4 regions of the Tatumella terrea genome follow, and region 2 is predicted to be linked to each of the others. Evidence: predicted binding sites of a transcription regulator. Region 2 holds the regulator's gene; each other region holds the start of a gene.
What was found. Region 2 encodes PurR, which represses purine synthesis genes. Its sites were predicted from a motif close to CANGCAAACGTTTGCNTG; they were not measured.

Region 1 (3,275 bases), on a different contig from region 2:
GCGGCGAGAGGTCATGCTGAGTAGGAGCGAATCATGACCGGTCCGTAAAGGACATATAAGTAAGCGAAGGTACCGCGCAGCGGCGGGCAGGCTTGTCGCCAGGCCCGGAGTGCAGAGGGCGCGGCCATGCGCCCTTTGCCCGGTCGCCCCCGGCGGGGCTAAGGCAGCCTGCCTTAACATAAAGCGAACGGAACACTCACGACCTGATTATAAAAGACCACAGCCGAACGGAATATTCACGGTCTGACCATAAAAACCCACAGCCGAACTCACTAGCCACAGGCCTGAGAAAAAAATCCTCCGGTTTTCACCGGACCCACACCCGGAGACTTACCGCGACATCGCACCGCTGAGCGAGCGAATGTGTCCAGGACGAGCCGCAGGGACGCGGCGAGAGATCATGCTGAGCAGGAGCGAATCATGACCGGTCCGTAAAGGACATATAAGTAAGCGAAGGTACCGCGCAGCGGCGGGCAGGCTTGTCGCAAGGCCCGGAGTGCAGAGGGCGCGGCCATGCGCCCTTTGCCCGGTCCTGTTAATGCCAGTCGACGTCGCGCCCGATACCGGATTACAGCGACAAAAAAGGCGGGTTTCCCCGCCTTTTGGATACTGCATCTGGCATCTTAGTACAGCAGACGGGCACGCAGCGTACCCTGAATACCTTTCATTAGTTGCAGCGCTTTGTCGGCGACATCCTGCGGGGCGTCAATATCGATAACCACATAGCCCATATACGGCGTCGTCTGCAGATACTGCCCCATAATATTGATGCCCTGCTCGGCAAAAATCTGGTTGATTGCGGTCAGTACGCCCGGCCGGTTCTCATGGATATGCAGCAAACGGCTGGCGCTGGCGGCATGGCCTGGCAGGGAAACTTCAGGGAAGTTTACTGCTGACAACGTTGAACCGTTATCAGAGTATTTAATCAGCTTACCGGATACTTCCACGCCAATATTCTCCTGCGCTTCTTCGGTAGAACCACCGATATGCGGCGTCAGGATCACATTATCGAACTCACACAGTGGCGAGACAAAAGGATCACTGTTGCTGGCCGGTTCCTGCGGATAAACGTCGATAGCGGCACCACTCAGATGCTTGCTTGCCAGCGCTTCACACAGCGCCGGAATATCAATGACCGTTCCGCGGGAGGCATTGATCAGCAGGCCGCCTTTTTTCATTGCCGCCAGTTGCTCAGTGCCGATCATATTTTGTGTGTTCGGGGTTTCAGGAACATGCAGAGTAACCACATCACTCATCCCCAGCAGATCATTCAGATGTTTTACCTGCGTCGCATTACCTAATGGCAGCTTATCTTCCACATCGTAGAAGAACACATGCATACCCAGGCTTTCGGCCAGCACACCCAGCTGCATACCGATATGACCGTAACCGATGATCCCCAGCTTTTTGCCACGGGCTTCAAACGAGCCTTTGGCATTCTTGTTCCAGATCCCCCGATGAGCCTTGGCATTGGCTTCAGGAATACCGCGTAACAGCAGCAGCAGTTCACCAATGACCAGCTCAGCCACCGAACGGGTGTTAGAGAATGGCGCATTGAAGACCGGGATACCACGTTTTGCCGCGGCATCCAGATCAACCTGATTAGTCCCGATACAGAAGCAACCGACCGCCACTAATTTTTCTGCGGCCGCAAATACGTCTTCGGTCAGGTGGGTACGGGAGCGGATCCCGACAAAGTGTGCATCGCGAATCGATTCTTTCAGAGATTCGCTATCCAGTGCACCCTTATGAAATTCAATATTGGTATAGCCCGCTGCACGAAGATTATCCAGCGCTGTCTGATGAACACCTTCCACCAGCAGAAACTTAATTTTGTCTTTTTCCAGTGATACCTTTGCCATTGCCCGACCTTATGGTTGACGATATTGAGACGAATATAAGCATTTCTTCTGTCAACATAACAAAATTTCCGCGACGGGCAACAGAAACCCGTTCCCGGTTTCAGTCTGCCCGCACTGCGGTTTCAGCAGATTTCGATAAAAAGAAAACGATTACGTCTGCAGGAAAGAAGAATTTATCAGTTACTTATTTAAATGTGATATAAATCACTAAAATTAACTAAAAAAAAAGACGCCTCTCAGACGCCTTTCTTCAGGGTGATCACACCGCCTTCCGTACCGATCAGCGCTACATCTGCGCCCCTGGCCGCAAATAATCCGACGGTCACTACACCGGGTAATGCATTGATTTTACGCTCAAGCTCAGCCGGATTCACAATGCTGAGGTTGTAAACATCGAGAATGATATTGCCGTTATCTGTCACCACATGCTGCCGGTATTCGGGTAATCCACCCATTTTCACCAGTTCTCTGGCAACATACGCCCTGGCCATCGGGATCACCTCGACCGGTAACGGGAAATGCCCGAGCACATCGACCTGTTTGCTGGCATCGGCAATACAGATGAATTGCTCTGCGACGGCGGCGATAATTTTCTCGCGGGTGAGCGCCGCACCACCGCCCTTGATCATCTGCATTTGCGGATTGATTTCATCTGCACCGTCAACATACACCGAGAGCTGGTCGACATTATTCAGGTCGATGACTGGGATCCCACAGGCCAGTAATTTTGCCGTCGAATCTTCAGAGCTGGAGACGGCTCCTTCGATGTCATGTTTCATAGTGGCTAATGCATCAATAAAGTGAGCAACGGTACTGCCGGTACCCACGCCTACTACCGTTCCGGGACGGACATACTTCAGCGCTGCCTGACCCACTGCTTTTTTTAATTCATCACGGCTCATGATATGTTAAACCTGTACGCACTGTTCGTCAGCGTAGTATAAAGCAAGCAAAAGAAAAAAAACCTACTCTTGCCGGCAAGTTCCTATGTTTTATAAAACCGTCAGCAAATATACGGAGAGACCATCTTAGTGCGCGTCAGTGAACTTAACCGGGGATATCTTTTCCCTGCAACCGGGAGAAAATACCCATGAAACGCCCGGATTACCGAACCCTTCAGGCCCTGGATGCAGTGATACGAGAGCGGGGTTTTGAACGCGCTGCACAAAAGTTATGTATTACTCAGTCCGCTGTTTCACAGCGCATTAAACAGCTGGAGAATCTTTTTGGCCAGCCCCTGCTGGTCCGCACTGTTCCTCCCCGCCCGACCGAACAGGGTCAGAAGTTACTGGCGCTATTGCATCAGGTAGAGATGCTGGAAGAGCAGTGGCTGGCTGATGAGTCCGGTAACAGTACTCCGCTACTGCTGTCTATCGCCGTTAACGCCGACAGTCTGGCGACCTGGTTACTGCC
Region 2 (3,275 bases):
TTTTAACGTCGCCGAAGCTGCGCCACGTTCTGCTATTAATGTCTCTCATCATAAAGCGACACGGAAAAATGTTACCGAAGATATGCGAAGAAAGCGCAGACCGGTGAAAGCCACCAGCTCACGGCATAAAACGCGTCAGCCCCTTAGCCACCGTGTAAAAGCCTTAGCCAGCCATCGCAAACTCAGAGAACATCCTGCCCGTGAAGAGCAACACCGCACCGCAGAACATCACCGTATTGAAAAGAAAGTTTACGGACGTCATCGCCCCGTTGCCCGTAAATCGAACGCCCGCCCGTCAGAGAAACTGACCGCTATTCGTATGAGCAGTACGCACCGCATGCGTTATCAGAAAGCCCGTCAAACCGCCATGGTTAAACTGATGGACCAGCTAGGTAAACCCTATCAGTGGGGAGGCTCTTCGCCCCATACCGGTTTCGATTGCAGCGGACTGGTCTATTACGCCTATAAAGATTTGGTGAATTACCGGATCCCGCGTACCGCTAACGAAATGTTCCACCTGCGCGATGCCGCGCCGATCAAACGTAATCAGTTAGAAAAAGGCGACCTGGTGTTCTTCCATATTCATGGCCGTGAAAAGGCCGACCATGTCGGTGTCTACCTGGGTAACGGTAAATTTATTCAGTCCCCGCGTACCGGCAAAGACATACAGATCAGTGCCCTGAGCAACGAATACTGGCAGAGCCACTACATTGGTGCCCGCCGCGTGATGACCCCGACGACGGTACGCTAATTCAGCACCGGTTACCGGTCCTTCCGACAGAGGAAGCATAAAAAAGCCTGAACACTGTTCAGGCTTTTTTATTTACCGTCGCGGGACAGAAATACCCTCCCGGGGCCGGATGCATCCGTTAATGCATAATTGCAGTAAAACTGAATGCACAAATCATCAGTAATGCGACAACCGTGGTGGTCAGTGCCAGTTTAAGATCAGTATCCATTCGCTCCCCCTTATAAGCACAACAATTGTGTGGACATTATTATAATTACCATACTGTTGCGCAAAAATCTCGTTTTATTGGCGTGACCTTGCTAGAATTGCCGCCCTTCGTTGCGCAACGATGATGCGTGCTGAAATTTCGAGCGCGATTATCGTCCCGTCACAGGTCAATCGTCCCCCCTACATTACGAACGATTGCCTGAGTTCGGGCAAACGCAAACGATTAACTCGGCCAGCACAGAATAATGATAAACCCGGAGTAAGTATTGAATGGCAACTATTAAAGATGTGGCGAAACGCGCAGGGGTTTCCACCACTACCGTTTCACATGTCATTAATCAGACCCGCTTTGTTGCGGAAGACACCTGCAAGGCTGTCCGGGAGGCAATTAATGAATTGCATTATTCCCCGAGTGCCGTCGCCAGAAGTCTTAAAGTGAATAACACCCGGACCATAGGACTGCTGTCGACGTCCCTGGAAGCCCCCTATTTTGCAGAGATCATCGAAGTTATCGAGAAAAAATGTTTCGAGAACGGTTATACCCTGATCCTCGGAAATGCCGATAATGATCTGAAAAAACAGCGTGCTTACCTGTCGATGATGGCCCAGAAACGGGTGGATGGTCTGCTGGTGATGTGTGCGGAGTATCCGCAGGACTTACTGGATATGCTGGAACAGAGCCGCAATATTCCGATGGTGGTCATGGACTGGGGCGTTTCCCGCGGGGATTTTACCGATACCATTCTGGACAACGCTTTCCAGGGCGGATATATGGCCGGACGCTATCTGATCGAACGGGGTCACCGTGATATCGGCTGTATCCCGGGGCAGATGGAACGCAACACCGGAGGCGGACGCCTGTCTGGCTTCCTGAAAGCATTACAGGAAGCCGGTATCACCCTGCGTGACGAATGGCTGGTACAGGGCGATTTTGAACCGGAGTCCGGCTATCAGGCCATGCAGCAGCTGCTTGCGCAACCCCAACTGCCGACCGCGGTGTTCTGCGGCGGCGATATTATGGCGATGGGTGCCATCTGTGCTGCCGATGAACAGGGATTACGCGTCCCGCAGGATATATCGATCATCGGCTATGATAACGTGCGCAATTCACGTTACTTCACCCCGGCGCTGACCACTATCCATCAGCCGAAAAGTGAACTGGGTGAAAAGGCACTGGATATGTTGCTGGACCGCATCGTCAATAAACGCGAGGAGCCTCAGACCATTGAGGTCAATCCACGGCTGATTGAGCGCCGTTCGGTGACGGATGGGCCTTTTGTCGATTATCGTCGCTAAGCGCCACGTTTATTCCCTCAGCCACTCCTGATTCAGTGTGTCAGTATCCCCGAGGTAGTCGAGGATCCAGCGTAAGGCCGGTGAGCTACGTTCCCCGGCCCAACTGACGCAACAGGGGCTTTCCGGAAACGGGGCGGGTAACTGTAATTCTCTGGCCTCGCCGTGGGATAACAGCGGCCTGGCCAGATGGCCCGGCACCATGGCGACACACAACCCAGCCCTGACGCAGTCGAGACCGGTTTGCCAGTCCGGCACCGGCATACGTCGCTGATTATCCAGTGACCAGGTGATACGTCGGGGTAAGGCCCTGGACGTATCTTCCAGCATCAGTGAGGGCCAGGCGCGCAATTTCTCTTCTCCCGGCGGCCCCCCTGTCGCCAGAGGGTGATCGGCACTGACAATACAACGCCAGTTCAGGTGCCCCATATCCCGGAAGTCAAACCGCCCGGTCACCGGCACGGCACGGGTTGCACCAATAGCCATATCCACCCTGCCATCGGCCAGCGCATCCCATACACCATTAAACACTTCTTCACTGATGTGCAATTCAATATCCGGAAAATGGCGATAAAAGTCAGTCACCAGTTGCTGCATACGTTGCGGTTTAACAATCCTGTCCACGGCGATACTGACCTGTCCACGCCAGCCGTTCGCCAGTTGCTGACACTGACGACGGGTAGATTGCATTTTTTTGATAACCCCCCGGCTTTCACGGATAAAATGTTCCCCGGCCGGGGTGAGGATCACATCCCGGTGATGGCGCTCAAATAAGGGAACCGCCAGCCATTCCTCAAGCTGCCTCACCGTGTAGCTAATGGCCGACGGCACGCGATGCAGCTCTCTTGCCGCCGCACTGAAGCTACCATTCCTTGATACCGCATCCACCACTTCAAGTGCATATTCAGACCACATAATGACCTTTCAAAATTTTTAAACGTTAATCGCAAATATTACCGATTCACAACAGGCAATGCACCCTTTTACACTTTGCCCGAAATTTTTATTAGAGGAGATGTCATGA
Region 3 (3,275 bases), on a different contig from region 2:
TGAGACCAGTACCGTTTTATTATCCATCAGCGCACCGTTCGCCGGTAATAACCCGGCCATCCCGGCCGCAACACTGGCCAGCTCTAAACCGATGATGGCGATAATGGCCCCCATGGCTGCCGGAGGAAACATCACATTCAGCCAGCCGGTGCCGGCTTTTTTGACAATGAATGCCACCAGACAAAACAGGACCCCGCACAGAATAAAGCCGCCCAACGCCAGGTCATATCCCTGAGGTAACAACAGTAATACGGGGGAAATAAACGCAAAACTGGACCCGAGATACGCCGGAATTTTGCCTTTACAGATAAACAGATACAGTAAAGTGCCCAGGCCATTGAAAAGCAGAATGGTCGCCGGATTAACGTGAAACAGTATCGGTACCAGAACCGTCGCCCCGAACATTGCAAACAGATGCTGCAGGCTTAACGGGATAGTTTGCAGCAAAGGTGGTCTTTCATTCACTTCTATCGTACGCCGTGTCATTCCTTCATCCCCTTCATTTTTATTTTTACCGGACATAAAAAAACCGACATCACGTCGGTCAGAACAAACAGAATAGTGCCGGTCTCTTCCGGCGAAAAAAAAGTGCGGTCACTGCGGGCCAGAAAAGCCGCGGTCATCAGGCCCTGCCTGCATCCGCGGCTTCCGGCGGAGGAAAACAGTCTCCTGCCCCTGCCCCTGCCCCGCATTCCGGGCTTACTTAGTCCCGAAAATTTTATCGCCCGCATCACCGAGCCCCGGAATAATGTATCCGTGCTCATTCAATCCCTGATCGACCGACGCGGTATACAGCTCGACATCCGGATGCGCTTTTTCCAGTGCTGCTATCCCTTCCGGGGCCGCGACCAGCACCAGAACTTTGATGGATTCACAGCCAGACTGTTTCAGCAGGTCAATGGTGGCAATCATCGATCCCCCGGTTGCCAGCATCGGATCGACCACCAGCGCCATACGTTCTTCTATATTGGAGACCAGCTTCTGGAAGTAAGGCACCGGCTCCAGGGTTTTTTCATCGCGATAAACCCCGACCACACTGATCCTGGCGCTCGGAACATGTTCCAGCACACCGTCCATCATGCCCAGCCCTGCCCGCAGGATCGGAACCACGGTAATTTTTTTACCCTTGATCTGATCAATTTCTACCGGACCATTCCAGCCTTCAATCGTCACGGTTTCTGTTTCCAGATCAGCCGTCGCTTCATACGTCAGCAAGCTTGCGACTTCAGAGGCTAATTCACGAAAGCGCTTAGTACTGACATCGTGTTCACGCATCAGGCCTAGTTTATGTCTGACCAGGGGGTGTCTGACTTCCACGATCTTCATTATTCTTCTCCCGGAAAGTGTTGAGCTAAAAAAAATCGTCGGATTATAGCGCTTTTTACGGATGGCCGATACTGACTTAACGCAAATCTGAGGCGCAGACTTTCCGGAAAAACAGAATCAGACACCGGGGGTATGCTCAGTGAAGAGAGGTGAACAACAGACTCGCAAACGTTTGCCTGCACTGCTAGAATACCCACGCTCTATTTAAACCACCAACCGCAATTCGCGTGGGGAATCTGCAGTGACCGACAAAACCACTCTCAGTTATAAAGATGCCGGTGTTGATATTGATGCCGGTAATGCTCTGGTTGACCGTATTAAAGGGGTTGTGAAAAAAACCCGCCGCCCGGAAGTGATGGGAGGCCTCGGAGGCTTTGGTGCACTTTGTGCCTTACCACAAAAATACCGCGAACCGGTGCTGGTTTCAGGTACCGACGGTGTGGGAACAAAATTGCGCCTGGCGATGGACCTGAAACGCCATGATCACATTGGTGTTGACCTGGTGGCCATGTGTGTCAACGATCTGGTGGTACAGGGTGCTGAGCCCTTATTTTTCCTGGATTACTACGCGACCGGCAAACTGGATGTCGATACCGCTGCCGCCGTGATCACCGGGATCGCCGAAGGTTGTTCGCAGTCCGGATGTGCACTCGTCGGCGGTGAAACGGCTGAAATGCCAGGCATGTACCACGGTGAAGACTACGATGTCGCGGGTTTCTGTGTCGGGGTGGTGGAAAAATCAGAAATCATTGATGGCAGTAAAGTCAGTGAAGGGGATGTGTTACTGGCCCTGGGCTCAAGCGGCCCGCACTCAAACGGATATTCTCTGGTCCGTAAAATTCTGGAAGTGAGCCAGACCGACCCGACCGTGAAACAACTGGAAGGCAAATCTCTGGCCGATCACCTGCTGGAACCGACCCGTATTTACGTCAAAAATATCCTTAGCCTGATTGAGCAGGTGGATGTGCATGCGATAGCCCACCTGACCGGTGGCGGCTTCTGGGAAAATATCCCGCGTGTCCTGCCGGAAAACACCTGTGCGGTCATCGATGAGTCCAGCTGGCAGTGGCCGGCCGTATTTAACTGGTTACAGCAGGCAGGGAATGTCAGCCGCCATGAAATGTATCGCACCTTTAACTGTGGTGTCGGTATGGTCATTGCGCTGAGCCCGGAGAACGCCGATAAGGCGCTGCAATTATTGCAGGATGCCGGAGAAAAAGCGTGGAAGATCGGGGTAATTTCAGCCGCGGAACCTTCTGCAGAGCAGGTCATTATCAAGTGATGAAAAAGCTGGTTATCCTGATTTCAGGCACCGGCAGTAACCTGCAGGCGATTCTGCATGCCTGCAGGTCAGGTCAACTGGCGGCTGAAATTACCGCAGTCGTCAGTAACAAAGCCAGCGCAGGGGGCCTTGACTATGCCCGTGAGGCCGGTATCCCTGCCCTGTCACTCGACCCGGCCGCGTTTTCTGATCGTCAGCAATTTGACCGTCAGCTGATGGCGGCAATTGACAACTTTCATCCGGATCTGGTCGTCCTGGCCGGATATATGCGTATTTTAAGTCCGGAATTCGTTGCCCGTTATACCGGACGGATGCTTAATATCCATCCTTCTCTCCTGCCGGCGTATCCCGGGTTACATACTCATCGCCAGGTGCTGGAAAACGGGGACCGTGAACATGGGTCTTCCGTGCATTTCGTCACCGAGGAACTGGATGGCGGACCGGTTATCCTGCAATCGAGGATCCCGGTTTTCCCTGGTGAAACAGAGCAACAGTTACAGGCCAGAGTCAAAGCCGAAGAACACTCGCTTTATCCGCAGGCTATCCGCTGGTTCCTTGAGGGGCGGCTGGCGCTGCGTAATCATCAGGCCTGGCTGGATAATATCCCTCTCCCGCCCGGCGGCTACTCTCCGGAACACGCTGTTCGTTAATCTCTCTGCGCTGCCTT
Region 4 (3,275 bases), on a different contig from region 2:
ATGGTCGCATAATCTTCCGCCCTGTTCGGGTTACCCCATTCATCATATTCACCGGTGGTCAGCGGAATACTCTCGTCCAGCATGGTGGTCAGCACATCCACAAACGGCACCTGTGCAACAACGCCATGATAGAGCGACGGTGCCTGATTGATCACCGCGCCCATCAGTAACCCGCCTGCACTGCCGCCCATAGCGTAGCAGCGGGTAGCCTCCCCGTACCCCTGCGCCAGCAACTGCCGGGTGGCACCGGTAAAATCGCTGAAGCTGTTCTGTTTATTGGCCAGACGTCCGGCGTCATACCAGGCCTGTCCCAGCTCCCCGCCGCCACGGATATGTACCAGCGCATAAACGAAACCACGGTCCAGCAGGCTCAGACGACTGCTGCTGAAATCTGCCTCCATACTGCTGCCATAGGCCCCGTACCCGTATACCAGTAACGGATTTTTACCTGGTGAGAACAGGGATTTCCGATAAACCAGGGAAACCGGAATACGACAGCCATCTTCCATGGTCAGCCACAGATATTCACTTTGATAGTGTTCACTGCTGAAGCCTTTGACCGCCGATTGTTTCAGGATCTGGCGTTCACCGCTGTCCAGATCCAGCTGATAAGTGGTGGCCGGGGTGGTCATCGACGAGTAACCGTAACGTAATTGTGAGGTTTCCGGTGACGGGTTATACCCAAGCCAGGCTACCCGCGTAGGGTCATCGAAGGTAATCTCCCGTGTTTCATCCCGAAAGCGGTGATACTGTGTCAGGCAACTCAGTCCATTTTCACGTTCCCCGGTGACCAGCCAGTCACGGAAGATCTGAAAATCTTCCAGCACCCGATGTTCACGGGCAGGCAGCAAGGTTTGCCAGTGTGATTCCTGAGGTGTCGCCTCTTCTGCCATAAACAACGCAAAGTTGATCCCTGCCGAATTTGAACGGATATAAAAATGGTTCTGATAGTGGTCAAGGTCATACTCATGGTCTTCCCGGCGCGGCAGGAAGCAACGGGCGGGTGCGGACGGCTGTCCTGCATCCACCAGCCAGATCTCGCTGGTCGTCGTGCTATCGATAATGATTTCAATAAACGCTTCGGACGTGGTTTTCCCCAGGCTGACATAAAAACTATCATCCGATTCCTCATACACCAGCTGGTCATCGGTGACCGGGGTATCGGTCTCGTGACGCCACACCTGCCACGGCAAAAGTGTGTCGGGATCCTGCCGGACATAGAATAAGGTTTTGCCGTCATTGGCCCATATCAGCGAAGGCGACACCCCGGTCAGTACCTCCGGCAGCCAGCAGTTTTGCTGTAAATCATACAGGCGGATCTCATACTGACGTCGGGACAGAAAATCTTCAGCCACCGCCATCAGCCGGTTATCAGAGGTAATATCCAGCGCCCCGAGATTATAAAACGGATGATTTTTCGCCCGCTGATTACAGTCAATCAGACATTGCCAGTCCGGCTGTAATCCCTCTTCATCGGCCGCACGGAACCAGAGTGGATACTCCCCCCCTTTTTCGTAGCGCTGCTGATAAAGATAACCATTCTTGCAATAAGGCACCGAGTGATCCTTTGGCGGGATCCTGGACACCATTTCTTCATAAAGTTTCCGCTCCAGCGGCGCCACGTCGGATAGCTGTTGCCGGCAGTAGCTGTTCTCAGCCTGCAGATAAGCCAAAACGTCAGGATCCGAGCGCTCGTCATCCCTGAGCCAGTAATAATTATCGACACGGGTTTCGCCATGAAGGGTCATGGTATGGGGGTGTTTCGCTGCTTTAGGTATTGTCATTCTCTTTTCCTGGTCATCGTATGGCCTGTCCACCGGGGCCAGCCATTCAGGGAGGGTCCCGGGCTGCGTGTGACTGGCTATGACGGTATCATTCTGGCGATTTCTGCGCGCCGCCGGGTGCCTGTCTGCCCGTTTATGTGACAACGTCACCTGGATACGCACGGCCCTCTGCTGCTGAATGTAGCATTATAAAAAAGAAATCGCCCGTTAATGCCTGCGCAATCGTTTTCGTTTATACTGCCCGCCGTGTTTATGATCAGATTTAATGGGTGGAACAATGGTAACTCTTGGCACGGCACTGCGTCCTTCAGCTACGCGCGTAATGTTATTAGGCTCAGGTGAACTGGGAAAAGAAGTGGCGCTGGAATGCCAGCGACTGGGAGTGGAAGTGATTGCCGTCGATCGCTATGCGGATGCCCCGGCAATGCATGTGGCGCACCGTAGCTATGTCATCAATATGCTTGATGGTGCAGCACTGGCGGAGATCATCGCTAAAGAGAAGCCGGATTATGTAGTACCGGAAATTGAGGCAATTGCCACCGATACTCTGCTGGAACTGGAACAGCAGGGACAGCGCGTGGTGCCGTCGGCACGGGCGGCAAAACTGACCATGAACCGTGAAGGGATCCGTCGTCTGGCAGCCGAAGAGCTGCAACTGCCAACCTCCGGTTACCGCTTTGCCGACAGTAAAGAGGCCTTTTTTGCCGCCGCACAGGACATCGGTTTTCCCTGTATTGTCAAACCGGTAATGAGCTCCTCCGGTAAAGGTCAGAGCTTTATTCGTGATGCTGCCGGACTAGAAAAGGCCTGGGATTATGCACAGGAAGGCGGCCGCGCCGGGGCCGGACGGGTGATTGTGGAGGCGGTTGTCGCTTTCGATTTTGAAATTACGTTACTCACCGTGCAGGCGTCAGACGGGATCCATTTTTGTGACCCCATCGGACATCGTCAGGAAGACGGCGATTACCGGGAATCCTGGCAGCCTCAGGCGATGAGCCCGGCAGCCCTGCAACGTGCTCAGACAATCGCCGCTTCTGTGGTCGGCGCACTGGGAGGTTATGGACTGTTTGGTGTGGAACTGTTTGTCTGCGGTGATGAGGTTATCTTCAGCGAAGTCTCTCCGCGGCCACATGATACCGGTATGGTAACGCTGATTTCCCAGGATCTATCAGAGTTTGCCCTGCATGTCCGTGCTTTCCTTGGCCTTCCGGTCGGCGCCATCCGTCAGTATGGTCCGGCGGCTTCCGCCGTGATCCTGCCTGAACTGAACAGTAGTGACGTCCGCTTTGCCGGGGTAGATCAGGCCCTGTCTGCCGGGGGACAACTCCGTTTATTCGGAAAACCGGAAGTGGCCGGCCGGCGTCGTATGGGTGTGGCACTGGCCTGTGCCACCACGACCGACGAAGCTGTCAGCAAAGCCATTGCCGCCGCCCGGGCGGTAACCGTCAACGGCTGATCCGCTCCCGGGGCCCGGGAGTCGCCGTCCGGCCG

Region 1: serA (phosphoglycerate dehydrogenase) is a predicted target of PurR. The motif match lies at 2,002-2,019, and genes of this name have one in related genera.
Region 3: purM (phosphoribosylformylglycinamidine cyclo-ligase) is a predicted target of PurR. The motif match lies at 1,488-1,505, and genes of this name have one in related genera.
Region 4: purT (formate-dependent phosphoribosylglycinamide formyltransferase) is a predicted target of PurR. The motif match lies at 2,000-2,017, and genes of this name have one in related genera.

What each region holds. Positions count from the first base shown of each region.
Region 1 covers NZ_BAAAFX010000013.1:165,434-168,708, forward strand. Annotated here, with positions in the region: gene serA (phosphoglycerate dehydrogenase) at 624-1,862, opposite strand; gene rpiA (ribose-5-phosphate isomerase RpiA) at 2,099-2,764, opposite strand; gene ABD035_RS08900 (LysR family transcriptional regulator ArgP) at 2,953-3,275, shown strand, end outside.
Region 2 covers NZ_BAAAFX010000006.1:278,755-282,029, reverse strand. Annotated here, with positions in the region: gene ABD035_RS04330 (C40 family peptidase) at 1-751, shown strand, start outside; gene cydH (cytochrome bd-I oxidase subunit CydH) at 870-959, opposite strand; gene purR (HTH-type transcriptional repressor PurR) at 1,229-2,254, shown strand; gene punR (DNA-binding transcriptional activator PunR) at 2,264-3,166, opposite strand; gene punC (purine nucleoside transporter PunC) at 3,272-3,275, shown strand, end outside.
Region 3 covers NZ_BAAAFX010000014.1:148,799-152,073, forward strand. Annotated here, with positions in the region: gene uraA (uracil permease) at 1-486, opposite strand, end outside; gene ABD035_RS11170 (hypothetical protein) at 483-623, opposite strand; gene upp (uracil phosphoribosyltransferase) at 700-1,326, opposite strand; gene purM (phosphoribosylformylglycinamidine cyclo-ligase) at 1,568-2,608, shown strand; gene purN (phosphoribosylglycinamide formyltransferase) at 2,608-3,258, shown strand.
Region 4 covers NZ_BAAAFX010000018.1:38,718-41,992, forward strand. Annotated here, with positions in the region: gene ABD035_RS13420 (S9 family peptidase) at 1-1,784, opposite strand, end outside; gene purT (formate-dependent phosphoribosylglycinamide formyltransferase) at 2,062-3,240, shown strand.